3 regions of the Amycolatopsis sp. NPDC052450 genome follow, and region 3 is predicted to be linked to each of the others. Evidence: predicted binding sites of a transcription regulator. Region 3 holds the regulator's gene; each other region holds the start of a gene.
What was found. Region 3 encodes HspR, which represses chaperone genes until heat shock. Its sites were predicted from a motif close to ANNTTGAGTNNNNNNNACTCAANNT; they were not measured.
Positions count from the first base shown of each region.

Region 1: the regulator HspR is predicted to act here: its motif matches at 1,878-1,902, upstream of ACIHAO_RS25285 (adenylate cyclase).
Region 2: the regulator HspR is predicted to act here: its motif matches at 1,942-1,966, upstream of lon (endopeptidase La).

Region 1 is NZ_JBIUAQ010000016.1:83,543-86,815, forward strand. Features, by position in the region: gene ACIHAO_RS25270 (hypothetical protein) at 1-233, shown strand, start outside; gene ACIHAO_RS25275 (hypothetical protein) at 549-731, opposite strand; gene ACIHAO_RS25280 (hypothetical protein) at 858-1,793, opposite strand; gene ACIHAO_RS25285 (adenylate cyclase) at 1,903-2,871, shown strand; gene ACIHAO_RS25290 (hypothetical protein) at 2,874-3,273, shown strand, end outside.
Region 2 is NZ_JBIUAQ010000005.1:177,873-181,145, reverse strand. Features, by position in the region: gene lon (endopeptidase La) at 1-1,925, opposite strand, end outside; gene ACIHAO_RS11590 (SAM-dependent methyltransferase) at 2,093-2,941, opposite strand; gene ACIHAO_RS11585 (GNAT family N-acetyltransferase) at 2,961-3,273, opposite strand, start outside.
Region 3 is NZ_JBIUAQ010000001.1:235,152-238,424, forward strand. Features, by position in the region: gene ACIHAO_RS01185 (globin domain-containing protein) at 1-145, shown strand, start outside; gene ACIHAO_RS01190 (lytic polysaccharide monooxygenase) at 306-1,058, shown strand; gene ACIHAO_RS01195 (DUF305 domain-containing protein) at 1,055-1,654, shown strand; gene ACIHAO_RS01200 (heat shock protein transcriptional repressor HspR) at 1,701-2,129, opposite strand; gene dnaJ (molecular chaperone DnaJ) at 2,135-3,273, opposite strand, start outside.

The sequences.
Region 1 (3,273 bases), on a different contig from region 3:
CCGGGCTCCAAGGCGCGAAGAACAAGGTGGTCGCACACGGGAAGACCGACTGCGCCGAAGCGATTCAGGTGCTCACGGACTACTTCACCAAGCTGACCCCCGCCGAAGCCGCGTCGCCGCAGGGGCCCGGTCCCGTGGTGATCGGTGCCTGGACGTGCGGGAGCGGACCGAACGATCCGGTGACGAGTTGCTCGACCGAGGACGAGCGCCAGATCGAAGCGACCCGCTCCTGAGCCTCAGTCGCCCCAGATGATCGGGGTCTTGCGGTAGACGTCCTTCGGCGTGTCCGATGCGGCGAAGGACGCCTACACCCTTGGTCTGCGGTGCGAGCCCGTTCGTCCCGGGGGCGGGCGGGTGGAGCGGTAGCGAGAAGGGGTTTTCGCTACGGCGGGACTGTTGCTGAGACCCATGGTCGAGATGCGTCGCGAAAGCCACTTTCGCGACGCCTGGGGTCGCGAAAGTGGCTTTCGCGGCACGGTCGCCCCACGGCCGCGAGTGAAACCCCGCGACCCGACACCTTTGCGTTACCTCCCAACAGAACGCTCTTATCACTCACGACCGGACCAACCCGCGCGACGCCGCTTGCCGACGTCCAACCGGTACAGGACGACGCCCACGATCACCATGCCGGCGAGAAAAAGACCCAGCGCACCGCCTGCCGAGACCTTCCAGATCAACGGCGATCGCGTCCGGTAGGCGAATCCGTCACCGACGAAGACCCTGTCCCCCACCGAAATCTCCTCACCCAGGATCCGGCCGCCTCCGGAAGATCAGCAGAAAAGGGAGAACGGTCGAAAGCACCGAGGAAAGAACTCCGGGCTTCCGCGCGTTTTCCGGCACTGGCGCCCTCTCGTCGATCATTGGAGCTTCAGCAGGACTTCCCGTTCGAGCTTGCCGACGAGAAGGTACTCGGGCCGGTATCCGGGCGGGACCACGAAACAGACGAGACCCGTGGTGCCGTCGAAAGCGCCGGGAGCGCCCGCGCAGTCCTTGACCCGTTCCGGCGCACCGTGTTCGTCGGCCGACAACTCCAGCGGCGTGTCGCCGAGGCGGGACGCCTCGATCCGCAGAGTGAGAACGTGGAATCCGCTCAACCACGCCTCGGCTCCCTCGGGCGGTCCGGGCCTGCTGTCGAGCACACGCACGGCCGCCTCTCCGGAGACGGCGGTCTGTCCACGGGCGAACACCGGCGGCGGTCCCCATAGGTCGCGCCGGAGTTCCCAGAAATTCGGGACCGGGTCGGCCGCCTCGCCGTAGGCCGTCCCGCCGAACCCGACCGGCGTCAGCACGACGAACGCGGCGAAGGCCAGCCCGGCGAGGAACGGCGGCACCTTCCGCGCGATCCCCGGTCTCGCCACTTTGACCAGCACGACGGCCGCGAGCACCAGGAGTGCCCAGCCGAGGGACATCGCCGTGATCTTCTCCCACGGATGGTGGGCTTCCACGACGTCGGCGGCCCCTCGCACGGACAGTACCCGGTCCGTCACCGACGAAAGCCGGGCGACCACCGGATCAGCGAGGCCGAACGTGTCCCGTGTCGGCAGTTCGATCGTGCGGCCGTCTTCGGCGATCGCCAGGACGTCGTAGCCGGTACGCGGGCCGTGCTGTCCTTCGCTGGTCGTGGAGTTCCACTCGGAGATCACCGCGCGCACGTTGTAGGTGCCGGCCAGCCCTTCGACGGTCCACCGCCCGGCGAAGGCCGCGACGGTTCCCCAGACGATCCCGCTCACGAACGCGGTGATCATCGTGTTCGCGCGCTGCCTGTCTTTCCGATCCGGTTCGCGGACGACCACCAACACCCCCTTTTCGGCTCTCCCAGCTTATTGGCCGAAGTCGCCGCACGGCACGGGATTTGTACCTACCCCCTTGCGAACCGAAGTAAGAGTCGTCTAGACTCAAACTATGCTCACCAGGGAAGACGCCGTAGCGATGATCGAGAACACGGTCGACGCGGCCGCTCTGTTCGCCCGCCATCGCTACCGCGAACTGGCGGCCGTGCTCCACCCCGACCGCAACCCCGGAGACGACCGCACCCACCGGGCCGCCGCCACCCTCAACCACCTCCACGACGAGTGGAAACGCGCCCGGCGCCAGACGGTCACCACCGCGACCTCGGCGTACACCCTCACCGAGCCGCACGCGGTGGGCAGTGTCGCGACGACCTACCGGACCACCGGCCCTCATCTGGTCAAACTCGTCCGCGACCCGGCGCTCAACCCGCTGATCCACGCCGAGTGGGCGGCGTTGCGCACGCTCGACGGCTTCACCGAACGGCACCGATGGCTGCGCCCCTACTACCCGCGACTGCTCGACACCTCGGGTCCGGTGGCGCGCGGTGACCGCGCCTTCAGCGTCCTGGATCCGCTCGTCGACGGCTTCGTCACCCTCGCCGACATCGGGAAAGCCTTCCCCGGCGGGCTCGACGGCCGCGACTACGCCTGGATGCACCGGCGCCTGCTGCGCGCCGTGGCGGGCGCGCACCGCGCGGGTGTCGTCCACGGCCACCTCACCGCGGACAACGTGCTCGTCCATCCGGGACAGCACGGGATCGTCCTCGCCGGCTGGTCCTTCGCCGTCGAAGACGGTGTGCTCCCGCTGGCGACGGACAAGTCCGTCCGGTACCCACCGGAAGTCCACAAAGGACTTCCGGTGACCGCGGCGACGGACGTCCACATGCTCCACCACATGATGCTGGAACTACTGGCACCGAACGAGACCCGCCAACGCGAATTCGCGACGTGGTGCACCCAGGACGTCCCGGCGCAACGACCCGAAGCCGCCGATCTGCTCGACGAGTACGACGAACTGCTCGACGACCTGTACGGCCCCCGCACCTTCCGACCCTTCACCATCCCCGAGACAGGAGCCTGACCATGGGACACGGACACTGGGACGACAACGCCTACGCCGCCGCGAGGACCTTCCGCGCGGCCAAGGGCGAGGACGATTTCGGCTACACCGCCGATCTCCGCTCCAAACCCGCGAAAGAGTGGAAGGTCGCGCCCGCGCTCGACCCGCTGAACGCCGTCCGGGAATGCCGGGATTCGGCCGACCACACCGATTCGACGCCGATCGCGGTGCTGTTCGACGTCACCGGCTCGATGCGCCGGGTGCCGCGGATCATGCAGGGCAAGCTCGGCAAACTGCACGGTCTGCTCAAGCGCCGGGGTTACCTGGCCGACCCGCAGGTGCTGTTCGGTGCGATCGGCGACGCCGACAGCGACCGGGTCCCGTTGCAGATCGGGCAGTTCGAATCGGACAACCGGATGGACG
Region 2 (3,273 bases), on a different contig from region 3:
AGCCCGGTCGAGCCGGACTCCGGATCCGCCAGCGACGCCTCGATGTAGAGGACGTCACCGCCGGCGCCGGTCACCGCCAGCCCGGTCGCCACACCCGGGGTCGACGTGCGCTGGGTCGACGCGGGCAGCGAAGACTCCGGCAGGTGCCGCGGACGGCCGAGGTAGGTTTCGAGCCCGTCGGCGTCGATCGTCAGCGGCAGCTCGACCTCGTCGAGGGCGACCTTGGTCGCCACCTTCCGCAGCACCTTCGCGATGGTCCGGTTCGCGTTGCGCACCCCGGCTTCCCGCGTGTACTCGGCGGCGATGCGGCTGAACGCGCCGTCGGTCAGTGTGACGTCGTCCGTGCCGAGACCGGCGCGGTCCAGCTCGCGGGGGAGCAGGTGCTCGCGGGCGATGGTGACCTTCTCGTCCTCGGTGTAGCCGTCGAGGGTGACCAGCTCCATCCGGTCCAGCAGCGGGCCGGGGATGGTCTCGAGCGCGTTCGCCGTCGCGAGGAACACGACGTCGGACAGGTCCAGTTCGACCTCGAGGTAGTGGTCGCGGAACGTGTGGTTCTGCTCCGGGTCCAGCACCTCCAGCAGCGCGGCCGTCGGGTCGCCGCGGTAGTCGGCGCCGACCTTGTCGATCTCGTCGAGCAGCACGACCGGGTTCATCGAACCGGCTTCCTTGATGGCACGGACGATCCGGCCGGGCAGCGCGCCGACGTAGGTGCGGCGGTGACCGCGGATCTCGGCCTCGTCGCGGATACCGCCGAGCGCCACGCGAACGAATTTGCGGCCCATCGCCTTCGCCACGGACTCGCCGAGCGACGTCTTGCCGACCCCGGGAGGACCGGCGAGCGCCAGCACCGCACCCGAACGCCGTCCGCCGACCGGGCCGAGCCCCGACTCCGCGCGACGCTTGCGCACGGCCAGGTACTCGATGATGCGTTCCTTCACGTCGTCGAGACCGGCGTGGTCGGCGTCGAGGATGTCTCGCGCGGCGGCGATGTCGTGGACGTCGGTGGTGCGCTCGTTCCACGGCAGTTCGAGGACCGTGTCCAGCCACGTGCGGATCCAGCCGCCCTCGGGGGACTGGTCGGAGGTCCGCTCCAGTTTGTCCACTTCGGACAGTGCGGCCTTCTTGACCGCGTCCGGCAGTTCGGCGGCCTCGACGCGGGCGCGGTAGTCGTCGTCGTTGGCCGTGCCGTCGAGTTCGCCCAGCTCCTTGCGGATCGCTTCGAGCTGGCGGCGCAGCAGGAACTCCTTCTGCTGCTTCTCCATGCCCTCCTGGACGTCCTTGCGGATGGTGTCGGTGACCTCGAGTTCGGCCAGCTGCTCGCGGCTCCATTCGAGCGCCTTTTCGAGCCGTGTCGAAACATCGAGCGCGGAGAGCAGTTCGAGCTTCTGCTCGGTGTTCAGGTACGACGAGTTGCCCGCGAGGTCGGCGAGCGCGGACGGGTCCTCGACCTCCTGGACGGCGTCGATCATCTGCCAGCCGCCACGCTGCTGGAGGATCGCGAGGACGACGCTCTTGTACTCGGACGCGAGCTTCGCGGAGTTGTCGTCGGTGGTCTCGGTGGCGACCTCGGCGTGCACCCAGCGGGCGGCGCCGGGGCCGTCGGCGATGCGGCCGACGACGGCACGGCGGGTGCCGCGCAGCAGCACCGCGGTCTTGCCGCCGGGCACGCGCCCGATGCGCTCGACGGTCGCGATGGTGCCGAGTTCGGCGTACTCGCCGTGGACGCGGGGGACGATCAGCACCTCGGCCTTGGTGGCGGCGCTGGACCGGATCCCCGGGAAGGAAGCCTGGGCAGGCGTGTGGGCCTGGGCGGACTCCACCGCGGCCCGCGTCTCCGTGTCGGCGAGGTCGAGCGGGACGATCATGCCCGGCAGCACGACGTCGTCATCGAGCGGGAGGACGGGCAGGAGGCGGTTGTCGGTCATCTGTGCACTCCTCGGTTAGTTGAGTCTGCCTAGCTCAACTCTCCGATCGACCCGTTTGTTTCCTTTCCGCGTTCGCCGTCAGCGATCACCCCACCCCTCCGACCTTTGCGCCCAACGCGTGACGTTTAGGGGGCTAAAGTCGACGCGTCCGGGCCAGAGGTCGGACGTCAGGGGTGGACGGCGACCCCGCACCAGGCGAACGGCCGGGCACCTTCCTCGTCCCGCCGCAGCTCCCGCACCGGCCGCCAGTCGGGCAGGTGGACGACGCCGGGTTCCAGCAGTGGCCAGTCCCCGAAGAGCGGCTCGATCTCTTCGCGGTCCCGCATCCACACCGGGTTGCTCGTCTTCCGGTACTGCTCGACCATCCAGTGGAGCCCGTCGGCGTCCTCGCCGGTCTGGCCGCCGAAGCTCATATGCGACAGCCCCAGCCAGCTGCCCGGCGCCAGCGCGTTCCGGTAGGTCGCGACCAGCGTCGGCGGATCGTCGTGCGGTCCGGCGAAATGCAGGACGGCCATCATCATCAGGCACACCGGCTGGTCGAAATCGATCAGCCGCAACGTCTCCGGATGCCGCAGGACGTCCTTCGGCCGCCGCATGTCCGCGTGGACGATCCCGGCCCAGTCGGTCGCCTCGTGTCGTTCGAGGATCAGCTCCGCGTGCGCCACCGCGACAGGCTCGTAGTCGACGTACACGACCTTCGCCGTGTCACCAGGCTCCAGTTCCTCCTGGAGAATCTCGTGCACGTTCCCGGCTGTCGGGACACCGGAACCCAGATCGATGAACTGCCGGATCCCCGCGTTCAGCGCGGCGCGCACGACCCGGTTCATGAACTCGCGGTTGTGCCGCGCACCCGGTTTGACCCACCGCCACTGCTTTTCCAGCGCACGGGCGAACTCGCGATCGACCGCCCAGTTGTGGGTTCCGCCGAGGAACCAGTCGTAGATCCTCGCCGCGGACGGCTTTTCGGTGTCGACACCCGTCGGTGCCACCGGGGCCGCGTCCTCGTCCTTCGTCACGAAAACGAGCCTATCGGGATCAGGGCACCGCCGGTCGGCGCTGCCAGTACGTCCAGAGCGGCCGGTAGCCCTGCGCGTACCAGAACGGCGTCGAGCGCGGGTTGGCCAGAGCGTGGTGCAGCAGCACGGCTTCGGTGCCGCACTCGTCGAAGATCTGGTGCGCGTGCGCGGCGAGCGCCGTCCCCACCCCGCTCGAACGCGCCGGCTCGGCCACGGCCAGCGACGACAGGTAGCCGACCCGGTCGGCCGCGACCCGGCCGCTGACCCACGCCGTCTCGCCGGGGAACTGCACCCGCACCATGCCCAGCGCCCGTCCGTACAACTCGGCGATC
Region 3 (3,273 bases):
GGCGGTCACGCAGCGCGGCAGCTGGAAGGACCGCGACATCTACGTCGCCGGGTCGCCTTCGATGATCCGCGCGACGATCGCGAAACTGCTCGCCGCAGGCACGGACCTGGCCCGGATCAAGTACGACCCCTTCACCCTGGACTGAGCCGGCACTCCGTTCGTATTAGGCCGATCGGCTGTTCCACTTGGGCTCGACGCAGCAGTAGGTCAGTGAATCATTGACCGCGGTCACCGGCGGATTTATGGTCTAGACCACATTGCTCCCCCTCACGGGAACACCGTCGTTCCATCCCCCAGGAGCCGGCATGACCGTCAAACGCAAGCTCGTGGCAGCCGCCGCCGGTGCGATCCTCGCCCCGATCGCCATCGTCGCCATCCCCCAGGCGGCCAGTGCCCACGGCTACGTGCTGTCCCCGCCCAGCCGCCAGGCGAACTGCGCCCAGGGCAAGGTTTCCGGCTGCGGTGCCATCGTCTACGAACCCCAGAGCGTCGAAGGCCCCAAGGGGCTCCGCAGCTGCAACGGCGGCGTTCCCGGATTCGCCGAACTCAACGACGAATCGAAGCCGTGGCCCGCCGCCTCGGTCGGCAACAGCGTGACCTTCAACTGGAAGTTCACCGCCTACCACCGGACCACGAACTACGAGTACTACATCGGTGGCACCAAGATCGCCGACATCAGCGGGAACAACTCCGCGCCGAAGGACCCGACGTCGCACACCGTGAGCCTGAACGGCTTCAGCGGCCGCCAGAAGGTGCTCGCCATCTGGAACATCGCGGACACGCCGATGGCCTTCTACAGCTGCATCGACCTGCAGATCGGCGGCGGCAACCCGCCCACCACGAGCAACCCGCCGACCACCGGCAACCCGCCCACGACGTCGAACCCGCCGACCAGCACCAGCAACCCGCCCGCCGGCGGCACCTGGGCGGCCGGGACGGCCTACGCGGTCGGCAGCACGGCGACCTACGGCGGCGCGACCTATCGCTGCCAGCTGGCGCACACCGCGCTCCAGGGCTGGGAACCGCCGAACACCCCCGCACTGTGGACCCGGCAGTGAAGCTGGCCCTCGTTCTCGTCGCCGGTCTCGTGGCCCTCGCGGGCTGCGGGACCGGTGATGGCTCACCGACCACCGCCGGCGGCCCGATCTCCCCGGTCCCCCAGTCCGCCGCCGCGGCGTCCGCCGAGTACAACGACGCCGACGTGATGTTCCTGCAGATGATGATCGCCCACAACAACCAGGGCGTGGAGATCGTCAAGCTGGTGAAGGCCAAGCAGGCGCAGAAGCAGGAGCTCAAGGATCTCGCGGCCGCCATCGAGGCGACGCAGCAGACCGAGAGCATCGAAATGCGGAACTGGCTCAAGGGCTGGGGCAAACCCGAGACCGGTTCGGCGGATCCGCACGCGCACCACCATCACGGTGGCGACGGGCTCACGGACAAGGGGTTGCTCGAAGCACTGTCCAAAAAGGATGGTTCGGAGTTCACCCTCGACTTCGCCGACATCTTCGTCGCGCACCAGCACAACGGGGTCGCGCTGGCGAGGACCGAGCTGAAGGACGGCAAGAACCCGCAGGCGAAGGCGCTGGCGCAGCGGATCATGGACTCGCGCACCGGCGAGGTCCAGCAGATCCGGACCCTGGTCCCCGGCCAATAACGCAATCAGTCACCTACTTGCGCCGGATTTCCGGGCAAGTAGGTGACTAATTGCGGCGTTTGGGCTTCCAGACGACCAGGGCCGTCTGCTGCCGCAGCGGGACGAGGTCCTTGCGGTAGGAGGCGTGCACGGCCGCGGCCGTCTGTTCGGCGGTGAGGTACGCCGCCGTGAGCTCTTCGGTCAGTTCGGCGATGCGCGCACGGAGGGCGTCGACCTGGTTTTCCAGCTCGATGATCCGCTTGATGCCCGCGAGGTTGACACCGTCCTCTTGGGACAGTCGCTGCACTTCGCGCAACAACGCGATGTCCCGCATCGAGTAACGCCGTCCACCGCCGGAGGTCCGGCCCGGCGACACGAGACCCTGGCGGTCGTAGGACCGCAGGGTCTGCGCGTGCAGGCCGGACAGCTGCGCCGCCACCGAAATGACGAACACCGGCGTGTCCTCGTCCGCCCCGTGCGGCAACCCGCCGAACATCGCGCTCACCTGCCTTCGAGAAGTTCGGTGATCTCCGGTCGTGGATCGTGGTCGGCCATGGCCTCGGCGTAGGCCTCCAGCGCTTCACGCGCCTTGTCGTCCAATTTGGCCGGGATGGCCGCCTGCAGGGTGACCAGCAGGTCGCCCTGCGAGCCGTCACGCTTCGCGATTCCCTTGCCGCGCACGCGAAGCACCCGGCCGCTCGCCGTACCTTGCGGCACCTTCAGCGAGACCTTGCCCTCGAGCGTCGGCACGGTGATCGTGCCGCCGAGGGCCAGTTCCGCGAAGGACACCGGCACGGCGATCGTCAGGTCGAGGCCCTGGCGCCCGAACAACGCGTGCGGTGCGACGTGCACGCGGACGTACAGATCGCCCGGCTGCGCGCCGCCTCGGCCCGGTTCGCCCTGGCCCGCCAGGCGGATCCGCTGGTCGTCGGCGACGCCCGGCGGGATCCGCACGGTCAGCGTGCGGGTGCGGGTGCTGATTCCCTCGCCCGCGCATTCCGGGCAGGGGTCGTCGATGATCGTGCCGCGGCCGCGGCAGTCGCGGCACGGCTCGGAGAACGCGAACGCGCCCTGGCTCCGGCTGACCAGCCCGCTGCCCTGGCAGGTCGAACACGTCCTCGGGGAAGTCCCCGGCTTCGCGCCGTTCCCGCCGCAGGTGGAGCACGTCGCCGGACTCGACAGCCTCAGCGGCAGGGTCGCGCCCTTGACCGCCTCGGTGAAGTCGATCCGGACGTCGGTCTCCACGTCCGAGCCGCGCTGCGGCCGGTTCGCGGTGGCACCGGGCGCCCCACCGCGGCGGCCGAAGAGACCGCCGAGGATGTCGCCGAGGCCGCCGAAACCGCCCTGCTGCTGGCCGGCCTGGCCGAAGATGTCGCCGACGTCGAAACCGCCGCTGCCACCGCCGCCGCCCGGGAAGCCGAAGCCACCGGGACCGCCGGAGCCGAAGAGGCGGCGAGCCTCGTCGTACTCCTTGCGCTTGGCCGTGTCGGACAGCACTCCGTACGCCTCGGAGACCGCCTTGAACTTCTTCTCGGCCTCCGCGTTGCCCGCGTTGGCGTCGGGGTGGTTCTCCTTGGCCAGCTTGCGATAGGCCCTCTTGATCTCGTCCGCGGTGGCGTCGGAGGAGACGCCCAGCTCAC